Regions from separate parts of the Paenibacillus sp. FSL R5-0623 genome, predicted to be linked through region 1. Evidence: predicted binding sites of a transcription regulator. Region 1 holds the regulator's gene; the other holds the start of a gene.
What was found. Region 1 encodes LexA, which represses DNA repair genes until DNA is damaged. Its sites were predicted from a motif close to CGAACATATGTTCG; they were not measured.
Positions count from the first base shown of each region.

Region 2: the regulator LexA is predicted to act here: its motif matches at 2,192-2,205, upstream of addB (helicase-exonuclease AddAB subunit AddB).

Region 1 is NZ_CP150233.1:4,067,211-4,075,256, reverse strand. It holds gene glnA (type I glutamate--ammonia ligase) at 1-224, shown strand, start outside; gene MKY92_RS17835 (aldehyde dehydrogenase) at 827-2,128, shown strand; gene lexA (transcriptional repressor LexA) at 2,234-2,860, opposite strand; gene MKY92_RS17825 (LysM peptidoglycan-binding domain-containing protein) at 3,157-3,534, shown strand; gene MKY92_RS17820 (DUF896 domain-containing protein) at 3,630-3,839, shown strand; gene MKY92_RS17815 (hypothetical protein) at 3,965-4,474, shown strand; gene MKY92_RS17810 (HAD family hydrolase) at 4,503-5,294, shown strand; gene MKY92_RS17805 (ABC transporter permease subunit) at 5,849-6,811, shown strand; gene MKY92_RS17800 (carbohydrate ABC transporter permease) at 6,824-7,696, shown strand; gene MKY92_RS17795 (extracellular solute-binding protein) at 7,744-8,046, shown strand, end outside.
Region 2 is NZ_CP150233.1:4,802,223-4,810,268, reverse strand. It holds gene MKY92_RS21140 (Na/Pi symporter) at 1-298, opposite strand, end outside; gene MKY92_RS21135 (class I SAM-dependent rRNA methyltransferase) at 661-2,037, shown strand; gene addB (helicase-exonuclease AddAB subunit AddB) at 2,270-5,773, shown strand; gene addA (helicase-exonuclease AddAB subunit AddA) at 5,770-8,046, shown strand, end outside.

The DNA.
Region 1 (8,046 bases):
ACATCTACATCATGTCAGAAGAAGAGCGTGTGGAAGAAGGCATTCCTAGCTTGCCAGCTGATCTGAAAGAAGCATTGAATGAATTGATCCGCAGCGAAGTCATCTGTGATGCTCTCGGCGACCACGCCTTGGCTCACTTCTATGAGCTGAAAGAAATTGAGTGGGATATGTACCGTACACAAGTCCACCAATGGGAACGCGATCAATATATTACGTTGTACTAATAGCTCAATCCCTTGGCGCTCTAGCGCTGAGGGGTTTTTATTTTTGTGGGCAAGTACCTATAATATTTAAAGAAAAACCAAAGTGCCCACAAAATGCCCACAGAATCCCCCAAATGTCCCCTGAATTATTCTTCATCATCCCACATAAAAATTCTGTGTTTGTCTGTAACCAAGCTAAATATTACTAACAAAATACATTTGTTTACCGATAGATAATCGTAAAACTCTCTTCTCATCATTGAAAGAGGAATTTTTTGTATGGTAACTAAACTCTCTATCAACTTTAACACTTCATGTTAGTAATAACGCAAAATCATTTTCATCATTTGTCTAGTAACCTATGAAAAAGAAACTGAAATTAGAATTTTTTCTACAGTGCATCAAGCTGTCGGAAGCAAAAGATCTAAATCAAGCTTCCTTAGAAATTCTAACAGCTACAACATAGTAGCAAGTACTATCATTCATTCTTTCAAAATTCCAACCATTGTCCAATACATACAAATGGATGTTTCATATGTATGTTGAAAGTTTCATATAGAAGAGGTATACTTTAATTAAATTTTGAGCAATTTAATTTTAAATAATTAATTGGAGATGTTAATATGGATCAGGCAAAACAACTAGTGACAAAACAACGTACATTTTTTTATACAGGTCAAACTAAAAATATCGAATATCGGATTAATGCGCTTCAACAGCTTAGAAAAGGAATTGAAAAGTATCAGCAACGCATTCAAGATGCACTTCGGGCAGATTTGAACAAATCTGAGGCGGAAGCTTACGGTTCCGAGATTCGCATTGTTTTGGGTGAACTGGATTTTGCATTAGAACACCTGCAGGAATGGGCTGCACCAAAACAAGTCCCAACCAATTCGGCTATGCCGGATGGGGTGAGTACCATTTATCCTGAACCATACGGAGTGGCTCTTATTATTGCACCTTGGAACTATCCTTTCCAACTGGCCTTTGGTCCACTGATTGGAGCAATTGCAGCCGGTAACTGTGCAGTTATCAAGCCTTCTGAATTAACACCAGCCGTATCTCGTCTGACGTATGATCTGATTCAGGAGATCTTCCCTCAGGAGTATATTGCGGTTATGGAAGGAGAAGTTGAGGTCAGCACAGCATTGTTGAAAGAGAAGTTTGATTATATTTTCTTCACAGGTAGCACAGGTGTTGGTCGCATTGTTATGAAGGCAGCTGCGGAGCATTTGACTCCTGTAACTCTGGAGCTAGGGGGCAAGAGCCCTGCTATTGTCCATAGTGATGTAGATCTGAAGCTGGTGACCCAGCGTATTGTTCGCGGTAAATTCCTGAATGCAGGGCAAACATGCGTTGCTCCGGATTATTTGCTTGTGCATGAACAAGTTCATGATGAATTGATTGATCTGATTAGCGCAGAGATCAAAGAAAAATTTGGGGATGATGTGTTACAGAACGCTGATTTCCCGCATATTGTCAACGCGCGTAATTTTGATCGGTTGTCGAAATTCCTCACAGATGCCAAAACACTAATTGGAGGGCGTTCTGTACGTGAGCAGTTGCTCATTGAGCCGACTGTACTTGGAGATGTGAACTGGGAATCACCTGTCATGCAAGAAGAGATCTTCGGTCCGATTCTTCCTGTATTTACGTACAGTGACCTGAATCCTATGCTGGATGAGATTGTCCGCCGGCCAAAACCATTGGCGCTATATCTCTTCACACAGGATGAGCGACTGCAGGATCAGGTTCTGAATCAATTATCCTTCGGTGGGGGATGTATTAATGACACACTTTCTCATATGACTTCACACTATCTCCCGTTTGGTGGTGTAGGAGAGAGCGGTATGGGCTCATATCACGGACAACAGAGCTTTGATGTGTTCTCGCATCACAAGAGTGTTCTGAAACGCAGTGAATAATTAGCCACAAAAATAACATAAACATGAAAAAAAGAGGTTGTCCTGTTGATCAGGACAACCTCTTTCGTATTTCATTACATCTAGTTTTGTTACTCAAGTTAAATATTAATGAATATCTCGGAAAAGGCCTATGACTTTACCCAGAATACTAACGTGTTTCAAACGTAAAGGTTCGAAGGTCGCATTCTCCGGTTGAAGGCGAATATGATCTTTCTCTTTATAGAACGTTTTCACTGTAGCTTCATCGTCTTCAGTCATTGCAACGACGATATCACCGTTATCAGCAGTTTGCTGTTGACGGACAATAACGTAATCTCCATTAACGATTCCAGCTTCCACCATACTATCTCCAACTACTGAAAGCATAAACACTTTCTGTTCGCCTACATAATGTGTAGGAAGAGGGAAGTAGTCTTCAATGTTCTCGGTTGCAGTGATTGGAACCCCGGCTGTAACCTTACCAACGACAGGAATACGTGCAACGCTATGAGCAAATTGATGAGAATGCTCAGATTCTTCCTGGCTCAAAAGCTCAATGGCTCTTGGCTTGGTAGGGTCGCGTCGGATCAAACCTTTTTTCTCCAAACGATCCAAATGTCCATGTACTGTTGAGCTGGAAGCAAGTCCAACAGCTTCACCAATTTCCCGTACGGAAGGAGGATACCCCTTCAACCGGACTTCATTTCGTATAAACTCCAGAATAGCCTGCTGCCTGCTGGATATCTTCGACATACCGTATCAACCCCATTTTAGTAACGTTTGGGAAAATTATAACATAGAACCTCCGTTCGTACAAACATAAGTTCTAAATAAAATAGCATTAAATCAGTGTTTTTTAACTTATAGAACAGAAATTGGCCAAAAGTCAGAGTATAATACTGCAAATACTTTGCAAAAGAACTTCAATTAAGATATTTCTCTTTCAAAAAAGAAGCGAACAATTGTTCTAAAAATCTATTGAACAAAACAAGTGTTCGTGTTATATTGATTCCAACAGATAGGAACAAACGTTTGGAGGCGGGTATTTAATGAGATATTCTACTTATCAAAGCATTTATGAACCGATGAATTCGGAACTGGTGAAGTCTAACATAGGGAACTACAAGAAGGTTTTAGCGCGTTTCAAGATTTCTTCATGGATGTTAAAGGTAGCCATTACCTCTTTGATTATATTTATTGGATGCAGCACTGTTTTAACTGTATTTGCTGGCAATGAGAATGATGTTCTCCCTGGAGGAAAGATAGCCGTTTCACAAGGGGAAACATTATGGAGTATTTCTTTGGAACATAAACCGACGAATATGGACACACGTATTTATATAGAAGCAATTAAGAAAGTGAATCAACTTCATACGACTTCCATCCAAGTGGGACAAGTACTAGCTCTACCGCAATTTGCAGAATAAAATGCACATCAATGAGTGTTAGCGCGTGTCAGCTTGACAAGCAGCCTTTATAATGGCAAAGTTAATATGACTTTGTATTTTTGGAGGGGACAAGCTTGGATATAGATAGTCTGGTAGCACGCATTAACGAATTGGCTCGTAAGCAAAAGTCCACTGGATTGTCGGAGGAAGAACTTGCTGAACGTGCCGAGCTAAGAGAGATTTATTTGAGCAATATTCGCAGTAATTTCAGACAACAACTGGATACCATTGAGATTGTTGATGATGAGAATGACAAAGGCCACCAAGGCAAACTCAAACACTAACGAAACCTAATGATATCATTATGATATTTAGGTTTCTTCCTGTTATTTTGAGTGTGCAATTTATAGGGGGAAATGTCGGTTTGCAATTATGTAAGCCGATACAAAGACACATAAGGGGGATTCTCATGTCGCGTTCGTTCGAGAGAACGGTTAAGAAAAATTCCAAGCAGTTAAATCAGCAACGCAAAAAAAGTGGTCAACCAATCACAGGTACACCAGGTGAAGAAGTCTTTAAAGGACGCAGCCTTTTGTTCCCTATATTTTTGATTGGCCTCGCCTTTTTGTATCTGTTTATGAGCACGTTCCTTGTGCAAGCTCCCATGACAACCTGGGACTGGGTGACGATGCTGCTTTACGTATTTTTGGCAGTCATCTTCATGCTTCGTCGTCCATACATCAAAATTAGCAGTAATCGGATTATAACGACGAAGGGTAATCGTGAACGTTCAATTGGGGTTGACGATATTGTCAAATTCAGAATTGAACCAGGTACAGTTGTTATCGAACATAACAGCCGCGGGAAAAGATGGGTGTTTACCAAGTTATTGAACCGTTACGATACAGATGCGATTGCAGAACGTTTGCTGAAGTTTGCAAAAGCACACCAGATCACCGTGGAAACCGTCGAAAAGTAATTATTGCATAAAGGGGTAGATGATCGGAATGGCGTTAAAAGCGATTTTGTTCGACCTAGATGATACTTTATTATGGGATGAGCGTAGTGTTCGAGAAGCTTTTCATGAGACTTGTCTAATCGCAGCGCAAGAGACTGGGGTAAAACCAGAAGAACTTGAAGAAGCTGTTCGTAATGAGGCACGTGGACTGTATGAATCATATGAAACCTTTCCTTTTACCAAAATGATTGGAATCAATCCGTTTGAAGGCCTTTGGGCTAACTTTACTGGTGGGGATCAGCCTGAGTTCCGTCAGTTGGAACAGCTTGCTCCAGTTTACCGTAAAGAATCTTGGCGTCGTGGCTTGTTGAAGTTGGGTATAGATCGGGAAGATCTTGCTGAACAACTTGCTGCGCAGTTTGGAGTAGAACGGAGATCCAGACCTCATGTGTACGAAGAAACGATGGATACCTTGCGTCAGTTACAAGGAAAGTACAAACTGTTATTGTTAACAAACGGTTGTCCTGCTTTGCAACAAGAAAAGTTGGATGGTGTACCTGAATTGACTCCTTTCTTTGATGAGATTATTATCTCGGGTAACTTCGGAAAAGGAAAACCAGATCCGTCGATATTTGAACATGCTTTGAGTAAACTGGGTGTTAAACCCGAAGAGAGCATGATGGTTGGAGACAAGTTAACGACTGATATTCGTGGTGCTTTATCATCTGGGATCCAATCCGTATGGATTAACCGTGAGCATAAGACCAACAACGAAACGTATGCGCCAGACCATGAAATAACACATTTATCGGAATTAAATCAGCTTATTGCTAATTTCTAAGCAGATCAGTTATAACATCTTTCCTCAGCACCCTGAAACATTGGAAGCTTCAATGAACGATGATGTCGTTCTTGAAGTTACCAATGTTTTTTATTTGAGCTTATTGAGTAAATTACCTTGTTAAATGAGATCTTCATTTATTTTTCTAAAAGTTATTGAAATTAGGGGGAAGCTGGATTAGAATATAACTAACATACTAGTATGACTAGTATTTAGATTGTCCTAAAGCAATTTCTTTTTGACTTACTTCATTAAATGGAAGCAGGGAGTTATTGCTTATTATTTTCGATCGATTGTAAGCGCTTAATATTTTAGAGTATCTTCTTCCGATTTGGCAATCACACCACTTAGTAAGTGCTAATTAATGATGTGAAGCACCTTGGATTGTGTGATCCTACATAATACATCAAATTGATATCGCTTACATTTAGCAATTATCTATTTGGTAGTGGAGGTGAAGTTAAAGGAGTTGTTGTCTTCTACAAGAGGAGAAACGATGGGAATTGTACATGAATTACTCTTACTTATCAAGTCCTGGATCGGAGTGAAAACACATGGAGTCGGAAACCGCTAAAACAACGTTAACCATGACATCTTTACGTAAAGAGAGCAGATTACGAACGGCAGCAACTTTGTTCCGCAAAGACTGGCAGCTGTATTCACTATTAATCCTTCCCATCATTTATCTCCTTATTTTTAAATATGGGCCGATGATTGGTAATGTGATTGCGTTCAGACGTTTTGTTCCCGGGGGAAGTATATTTGGAGAAACGTGGGTTGGGTTAAGGTACTTCAAAATGTTCATTGAGGACCCTACCTTCTGGAGAGTATTCGGTAATACGCTGATGTTGGGCGGACTTGCATTGCTCTTTACATTCCCGGTTCCAATCATTTTTGCCTTGATGCTTAACGAAGTGAAGAGTAAACGATTCAAAAAGTTTGTACAGACCGCGTCATATCTGCCTCATTTTCTGTCCATCGTTATCGTTGCGGGTATGATCCTGCAGCTGACAGCAGTGAATGGTTCCATTAATGGACTGGTGGCTTTCTTCACCGGAGACAATATTCCTTTTATGCAGCGGGCTGAATGGTTCAGAACAATCTATATCACTTCTGAGGTATGGCAGGGTATGGGTTGGGGGGCAATTCTGTATCTGGCTGCACTGACAACCATTGATGATTCCTTGTATGAAGCTGCACGTATCGATGGTGCCAATCGGTGGAAGCAAACGATTCATGTAACGTTACCAGGGATCTTGCCAACGATTGTGACGTTATTGATTTTGAACATGGGTAATTTCCTGGCTGTTGGATTTGAAAAAATCTTACTCTTGTACAATCCACTGATCTACGAGACATCTGATGTGATCTCCACTTACCTGTATCGGGTTGGACTGGAATCCAGTAACTTCAGTTATGCTACCGCAATTGGCTTGTTCGAATCGCTGATCGGTCTGATTCTGGTGTTCTCCGTAAATGCCATTTCACGCAGACTGACACAAAGAAGCTTATGGTAAAGGAGGAGCACCATGCAGGAATCCAGATCTTACAAGGTATTTAAAGTATTCAATGTCATCTTTCTGCTGTTCGTGGTATTTATAACGCTCTATCCATTCTTAAATGTCGTGGCACAATCCTTCAGTAGTGAGTCCTATATTAATTCGGGTAAGGTTAGTTTGTTCCCAAGAGGATTCAATGTGGAGACATACAAGACTATCTCACGTGACAGCATGTTCTGGACCAATTATAAAAATACGATTATCTACACCGTAGTAGGTACGTTAATCTCCATGTTTATGACGACTATTTTCGCATATGCCCTGTCCAAAAAGAGGTTGATGGGTCGCAAGTTTCTGACGATGTTCGCCGTATTTACCATGTTCTTCAGTGGTGGATTGATTCCAAACTATGTGTTGATTAATTCCCTTGGGTTCAACAACACCATGTGGGCACTTGTTGTTCCTGGCGCAATTAGCATATACAACATGCTGATCATGAAGTCATTTTTTGAAAATATGCCTGAAGAACTGGAGGAAGCTGCCTCCATTGACGGTTTGAACACCTACGGGATCTTGTTACGCATTATATTGCCGCTTAGTAAAGCAGTTATGGCAACCATGGTGCTGTTCTACGCAGTAGGTCATTGGAATTCCTGGTTCCCAGCCTTTCTGTATTTGGACAAAAAAGAACTGTTCCCGGTCACCATTTATTTGCGCAATATGATTGCAGGAGCGACAAGCGGGGCATCTGCCGGTGCAACCTCAGCTGATAACCTGACACAGATTGCTGCCAATATTAAGTCTGTAACGATGGTATTAACCATCTTGCCGATACTCACCATCTATCCATTTGTCCAAAGATACTTTGTAACCGGTATCATGTTAGGGTCTGTTAAACAGTAATACGTAGAAGCTAGAATACCTAAACCAAATTCAGGGGGATAACCTAAATGAATCAAAAGCCACGTAAGTTTGTTGGTAAAATGGTGTTGGCAACAATGATGACTGTTGTTCTGGCAGCATGTAGCAGCGGTACCGGAGCTGGAGGTGACGTCACTGAAGTTCAAACCAAGGCAGCGATGGAGACGTACAATGTAGGGGATACATTCAAGGCAACTGAGCCTTTTAATCTCTCCATACTCTATAGTGATCAACCTAGTTATCCATATAAAAAAGACTGGTTACTTTTTAATAAAATTACCGAACTGACGGGTGTTACGCTTGAGCCAACGATTGTACCGATGAGTGATTAC
Region 2 (8,046 bases), 740 kb from region 1:
CCGTCGTCAGGCATGTCCCGATGTTGGTGCCGAGGATGATGCCGAGTGTGCGTCCATAGGTAATTAATCTGGCATTAGCCAGTCCAATGGTGAGTACGGTGACCGCAGTACTGCTCTGTAACAGGGCTGTTGCGCAAGCACTGAAGGCCATGCCTTTCCAAGGAGCAGAGGTGGCACGATTGAGCCAACCTGCCAACATGGGCCCTGCCATGCGCTGCAAGGCCGTCTCCATCAGCTTCATGCCACCAAAAAAGATAATAAGCCCATAGAGTAAGGGCAATATCACATCTCTAAACATAGAAACATCATTCCTTCCGTCCGGTTCCTTAACTCATCCTATGAGTAAGAAAAGACAACCATGACAAGCCTAAAGGAATTGAGAGGGAAGCAACCTAATTTCGTCCCCTCATTCAAAATTACGGAACTTATCTGTTCCACCCCAATTCGAAAGATACGGTGATTCGTGCAAACGCAGCGAAGAAGACGAAATTGTTACCGAAGAAGCGAAGCGCTCGCCTTTATCCCCGGATTTTCCCTTTGAGAAAAGGGAGTTCAAAAAAATCTGGGGATAACAGCGATCAGAGGAACAATTCGTTGCCGTAGCGTCTCCTTTGCACCAAACCTATCTTTTCAACTAACTATGAAAGAAGTGGATCTACCTTGCCATCAGTTACACTTGAACGCAGTCGCAAAAAGCGGCTTGAACATGCACATCCATGGATATTTAACAATGAAATTGCCTCTGTTGACGGAAACCCGGAGCCGGGAGATCTGGTCAATGTATTGAATCATCAAGGTCGCTATCTGGCGACCGGATATTACAATCCCGCATCTCAGATCACTGTAAGGGTTATAGCTTATCAACCCTTGGAGTCCGAACAGATGGACACCGCGTTTTTTGCAGCGCGTTTCCGCGATTGCTTGCGTCACCGTGAACGTTTTATCCAGGATGGAGAGGCATACCGTCTCGTTTACGGCGAAGCAGATTTTCTACCAGGCTTGATCGTTGACCGGTTCGGCAGCATCCTCGTTTTACAGTTGCTTACACTTGGCATGGATCGTTGCCGTGAAGCCATCGTACAGGCACTCGTTGAAGTAATGCAACCGGAAGGCATATATGAGCGCAGTGATGTCTCGATTCGTGAACTCGAAGGTTTGGAGCAGACCAAAGGTCCGCTGTACGGAGAGTGCCCACGGCATGTCACCGTTACAGAAAATGGACTACTCATTAAAGTGGATATCGTGGAAGGGCAGAAGACAGGTTACTTCTTCGACCAACGCGAGAATCGTGCAGCCATCGAACCGCTCATGAAGGGTTGGGGCTATAAGAGTGGAATCACACTACAAACGACCGAGCAGGATGGCACACAGCAGATGTTGCCTGTGAATAAAAGCGGTAAAGTAGTTACATTCCCTTATTGGGATGGTGCCACTGTGCTGGAGTGCTTCTCACACACAGGCAGTTTCACGTTGAATGCTTGCAAGTATGGAGCCAAGAAAGTGACTTGTCTTGATATTTCGGAGCATGCCATTGAGAGTGCACGAACAAATGTGGAGCTGAACGGTTTTACCGACCGGGTCGAGTTCGTAGTTGCTGATGCATTCCAGTACTTGCGTGAACAAGTGAAAGGGCTGGATGAACGTACCGCACGTGCACGTGCAGGCGAACAGAAAGTGGATACATCCAAAGCGCTGGCAGCTGGCGGTAAAACATTTGATGTCGTCATCCTCGATCCTCCTGCATTTGCCAAAACGAAATCAGCAGTCAAAGGTGCATGCCGTGGATATAAGGATATCAACCTGCAAGGAATGAAACTGGTTAATGAGGGCGGATATTTGGTAACAGCCAGCTGTTCGTATCACATGCGTCCTGACCTTTTCCTGGATACGATTGCGGATGCAGCGGAAGATGCAGGCAAAGTGCTGCGTCTAATTGACTGGAAGGCAGCAGGTAAGGACCACCCGCAGATTTTGGGCGTGGATGAAGGACATTACCTGAAATTTGCTATTTTCGAAGTGCGCAGTAAAAAGAATTAGAAGAGTCTCGTTTCACTTTTTTTAATCTCTCGTGAGATAAAGTGAAGTTTAAATAAATGATACTTTTGGCAAAAAGTCCACAGTGTGATAGCTGCGGGCTTTTTGCTGTTTGGCTGTGTTAACGGAGATGATCTCCGTTTTTACCGGATAGTGGCAAACGTATGTTCCGAACCAAGTCAGATATGTTATACTGGGAATTAAAATCTTGTACGTGTGGTTTGGAGGATTAGACATGTCCGTTCGTTTTGTTATTGGCCGGGCAGGCAGCGGCAAAAGCTCGCTGATTACCCGGGAAATTATATCCCTGCTTCAACAAGAACCGCAAGGCACACCTTTGATTTTGCTCGTTCCCGAACAGAGTTCTTTTCGAACAGAGCAGACATTGGTGTCTTCTGGAGCAATTAAAGGTACGATGCGTGCAGAAGTGCTGGGCTTTCGCCGTTTAGCCTATCGTGTAATGCAGGAAGCAGGTGGTTCTGCTCGTATTCCGATCGGAGCCGAAGGCAAAAAGATGCTGCTCTACAAGGTCATCCAGCGCCGTAAGGAAGAATTGAAGCTGTTTGGTGCATCCGGCAGCCAGCTGGGTTTTATAGGCGAATTAAATGACTTATATAGTGAATTTAAACGTTATGAAGTTGATCCATCATTGCTGGAAGAAGGGCTGTCTGGAGGGAATACCTCATCCACTTCGCCAATTCTGGAGGACAAGTTGCATGACTTGAATCTGATATATCGTGACTATGAACAGGAACTGACCCATTTATATATTGATGATGAAGACACGTTGACCGAGCTGACAGATCGTTTGTCGGAAAGTGCATTGCTGCAGGATGCCCAGATCTGGATTGATGGTTTTCAGGGATTCACACCACAGGAGATGAGTGTGATCGGTCGGCTGATGTTGCAGTCCTCTTCCGTGACCATTGCACTGACATTGGATCGTCCTTATGATCACGGCGCACTGCCTGGAGAACTGGAACTGTTCTATCCCACGGCAAGTGCCTATGCGCGTCTGAAAGGGATGGCTGAAGAACTGGGTGTACCGAGCGATATAACCGTGCTAAATTCGGAGATTCCACCGAGATACAAGGATCGTCCGGGACTTGCTCATCTGGAGGCTGGTTTCGACCGCCGAATTCGTTGGAAAAGTGATGGCCTTGATTCCGGAATCCGACTGGTTGCAGCGGAGAACCGACGAGCTGAGATGGAGGGAGCACTGCGTGAGATGCGGCGTCTGGCGCAAAACGAAGGTGCGCGTTATCGGGATATGGCAGTACTTGTTCGTCAGTTGGATACCTACGCTGATATAGCTGAACCTCTATTCAGGGATTATGACGTACCCGTCTTTCTGGACCGCAGAAGAAATGAACTTCATCATCCATTATCCGAGTTTATCCGTTCCGCACTGGATATTGTTCGGCGCCATTGGCGTTACGAGGATGTATTTCGCTGTGTCAAAACGGATCTGCTGCTTCCGCGTGATGGTTCAATCACTCGTGAAGATATGGACCAGCTTGAGAATTATGTACTGGCTTGTGGTATTCACGGGTATCGCTGGACTGATGGCAAACCATGGAAGTATGTACCAAGCCTGTCGCTCGAAGACAACGGTCAGGATGGCCGTAGTCGAGGACGTGACCAGATGCTTTCTCTAATGGAGAGCTGCCGAACGGTCATTACAGATTCCTTGGGTGCTTTTGAGAAACGAATGAAAAAGGCAAAGACAGCCAAAGCCCAGTGCGAGGCACTATACAGACTGCTGGAAGATGCTGAGATCGCATGGAAGCTGGAGAACATGTCTGCTGAAGCTAAGGCACAAGGTGACCCCGAACGGTCGAGAGAACATCGGCAGATGTGGGGAGCTGTGCTAGATTTATTGGATCAGATGGTCGATATGATGGGGAATGAACGGCTGGATATCACGCTGTTTGCCGGGATGATTGAGACCGGATTAACGGAACTGAAGCTGGGTCTGGTACCACCAGCACTTGATCAGGTATTGGTTGGTTCTATGGACCGTACACGTCTTCAGGACATCAAATACGTATTTATCCTTGGCGCGGTTGATGGTGAATTACCTGCCGTACCTCAGGATGATGGCGTATTAACGGAACTGGAGAGATCGTTACTGACGGAACGTGGCATGGCGCTTGGACCAGGTGCAACAAGGCAGATGCTGGATGAACGTTTCCTGATCTATACGGCACTTGCAGCCGCAAGCAGCCAGTTGTGGCTGAGTTATCCGGTTGCTGATGATGAGGGGAAAGCACTGCTTCCTTCCGAGATTGTCCGCCATGTACGGAAGATGTTTGGTTTACAAGAACAGCCATTGCTCGCTCAACCACCGATTGCGAACTCGGAAGAAGCGCATTGGTCCTATGTCACCCATCCAGGTCAGAGTCTGTCTGCGCTCATTGGACAATTGCGCAAATGGCGCCGCGGAGAAGACATCCCTGAAATGTGGTGGGCGGTCTACAATTGGCATGTATCTCGGGAGACAAGCAGACCTCAGCTGGAGCGGTTGATGGGATCGATCTTTTATCGTAATCGAGCATTACCACTACGTACAGCTACCAGTCGCAGACTATATGGTACAGAGGTGAGGACGAGTGTCTCGCGAATGGAGCGGTTTGTTGCTTGCCCGTTCTCCCATTTTGCTTCGCACGGGCTACGCCTCAAAGAACGGCAATTGTACCGCCTTCAGGCCCCTGATATCGGACAGCTGTTTCATGCTGCACTAAGCCAGCTGGCTATGCGATTGCGTGAAGAAAATCGTAGTTGGGGAAGTTTGACTCCAGAACAATGCCGCAAGGAAGCCGAGCAAACGGTGGAGCAGATTGCACCACAACTGCAAGGAGAGATTTTGCTAAGCACCAAGCGATACGGTTATATTTTCCGCAAGTTGAAGGACATTGTTAGCCGGGCATCCGTAATTCTTGGTGAACAGTCCAGACGTGGAAGTTTTGAACCGATTGGGTTGGAGCTTGATTTTGGACCGGATAAAACACTGCCACCTCTGCGCTTTGAACTGGAGAATGGCTGTGTGATGGAGATTGTGGGCCGGATTGACCGTGTAGATGTCGCAGAAGGAGAGAATGGTCTGCTCCTGCGTGTCATTGACTATAAATCAAGCCAGACGGACCTCAAGTTACATGAAGTGTACTATGGTCTGTCATTGCAGATGCTCACCTATCTGGAGGTGCTGCTTAGTGCTGCCGAAGAATGGCTTGGGGAAACGGCGATGCCGGGAGGAACGTTGTATTTCCATGTGCATAACCCGCTGTTGCAATCCGCAAACGGCATGACATCGGAGCAAGCCGGACAAGAACTGCTGAAACGGTTCAAAATGAAAGGTTTGCTGCTGGCAGATCGGGACGCAATCGCTCAAATGGACAACACCCTGGATAAGGGGTATTCAGCGATTATTCCAGTTGCCCTTAAGGCGGACGGAAGCTTTTATAGCAGCGCCGCTGTAGCTACGCCAGAGCAATGGGATACGCTGCTTGCTTCGGTTCGCAGTAATATCCGCGAGATTGGTACCCGGATTACGGATGGGGATGTGGCCATTGAGCCTTATCGCATTCAGCAGGAAGTGGCGTGTACGTTCTGTCCGTATAAGCCTGTTTGTCAGTTTGATGAGAATATTGAAGGAAATGAATATAACCTGTTGTCCAAACCGGGCAAACAGCAAATCTGGGATATGTTATCTCACACCAAGGGAGGGGAAACATCATGACGAATATGCCAAAACCGGAGGGTAGCTTCTGGAGTGATGACCAGTGGAGTGCCATCTCGGAAAGCGGAGAAGACATTCTTGTTGCCGCAGCTGCGGGATCAGGCAAGACAGCTGTGCTGGTTGAACGAATTATTCGCAAGATCGCAGATCCCTCCCAAGGATTCAGTGTGGATCGCTTGCTTGTAGCTACGTTTACCAAAGCGGCCGCCGCCGAGATGAAACAACGGATTCGGGAAGCGCTGGAACGTGCGCTTGAAGAACAGCCTGGAGAAGAGCATCTGCGTAAGCAGCTGTCGCTGCTTGGACGGGCATCTATTACAACGCTGCATTCATTCTGTATGGAAGTCATTCGCCGTTACTATCAGCAAATTCCGTTGAACCCGGCTTTTCGTATCCTGAATGAAAATGAAGCGGAAATTATGCGACAGGAACTGCTCGAAGAACTTTTTGAGGAAAAGTATGGCGAAGAAGATGAAGGGAGTACATTCCGCGAATTAGTGGACTGGTTCAGTGGAGAACGAAACGATGATGCGATGCATCGACTGGTGCAACGATTGTATGATTTCTCCCGCAGTCATTCCTGGCCGGATCATTGGCTCTCAGAGATGGCATCTGCTTTTCAGGTGGAAAGTGTGGAGGCACTTGGACATACAGCATGGGTTCAGAGTATTTTGCGTGATGCGGCTCTTGCTTTGAGTGGTGCAGCAGGACTACTCCGTCAAGGCATTCATATTTCCATGCAGCCTGAAGGTCCGGCACCTTATGCAGATACGTTAAAAGAAGATCTGGTGATGGTGGAAGATCTGCTGTCTGCGGTTGAGATAATGCCATGGGAGAGGTTGCCTGAAGTGTTTCAACCCGCTGCATTTGGCAAACTGAAACCCTGCAAAAAGGATCAAACGGACCCGACTTTACAGGATCAGGTGAAGGAACTCCGGGAGGCTGCGAAAAAGGCCGTTTCCGACCTGAAAGGTTCATTGTTTGGAAGAAGTGCTTTTTCGTTCTGGCAGGAGCTGGAGCAAGCGGCGCCACTCATGCAGGAACTGTCGAGGCTGGTTAGTACATTTGGAGAACGTTATCGACAGGCCAAACAGGAACGGGGGCAAGTTGACTTCAGTGATCTGGAGCACTACTGTCTTCACATTTTGCGACATGAGGATTCAACGCCTGAACTGTCGATGCCTTCCGATGCGGCTATGGAGTACCGTTCGCGATTCGATGAAGTGTTGCTTGATGAATATCAGGACACCAATACGGTTCAGGAAGATATCGTGAAGCTCATCTCCAGAGAAAACCCGGGTAACCGATTCATGGTCGGTGATGTCAAACAGAGTATCTACCGTTTCCGGTTGGCTGAGCCGGGTCTATTTATGAACAAGTATCGCCAATATGGAGCGAGCACACGTGAAGATGGAATGGTGGAAGATCGTCTGAATCGTTCAGGTCAACGTATTGATCTTGCGCGGAATTTCCGCAGCCGTGCTGAAGTCGTGCATTCGGTCAATATGATATTCCGGCAACTCATGAACGAAGGTGTGGCAGAGATTGCTTACGATGAACGAGCTCAACTGGCATATGGGGCAACGTTCCCGTCAGAAACGCTTGGTGATAAGGCGTATACACCTGAACTTATGCTGATTGATCGTCAGGGCGGTGGTCCTGATCTGACAGAGAGTACGGATGAGAATGGGGATGCATCAATCTCCGCAGAACTGGAGAGTGCCGAACTCGAAACAGCTCAGTTGGAAGCGCGGGCGATTGCAAGGCGTATTCGTGAGATGGTTGGGGATACGGACAAACCTGCCCTCCATATATATGACAAAGCCCTGCAAACGATGCGTCCGGCACGTTACGGTGACATGGTCATCTTGTTGCGTTCAACCTTGATGTGGGCACCGCTCATGATTGAGGAATTCAGACAGCAGGGAATTCCTGCTGGAGGAGAACAGAGCAAGGGTTATTTTCAGGCTACAGAAGTGGAAATCATGATGTCGCTGCTTCAGCTTGTTGATAATCCAAGGCAGGATATTCCGCTCGCTTCCGTGCTTCGTTCTCCGATTGTTGGACTGGATGAAGAAGAACTCGCACAGATTCGGCTTGGTGACAAAAGACAGTCATTCTATGATGCGGTTGTGTCTGCTGCTGGTGAATGGAACAATTCCTCCACTAATGCCGTACAACAATCCCGTCAGGATAACGATCCTGATTCCAATATCGTCCAGTTACAGTGGCCGGAAGCCTGGTCAGAGATGGAACAGGGACAGCGGGAGACA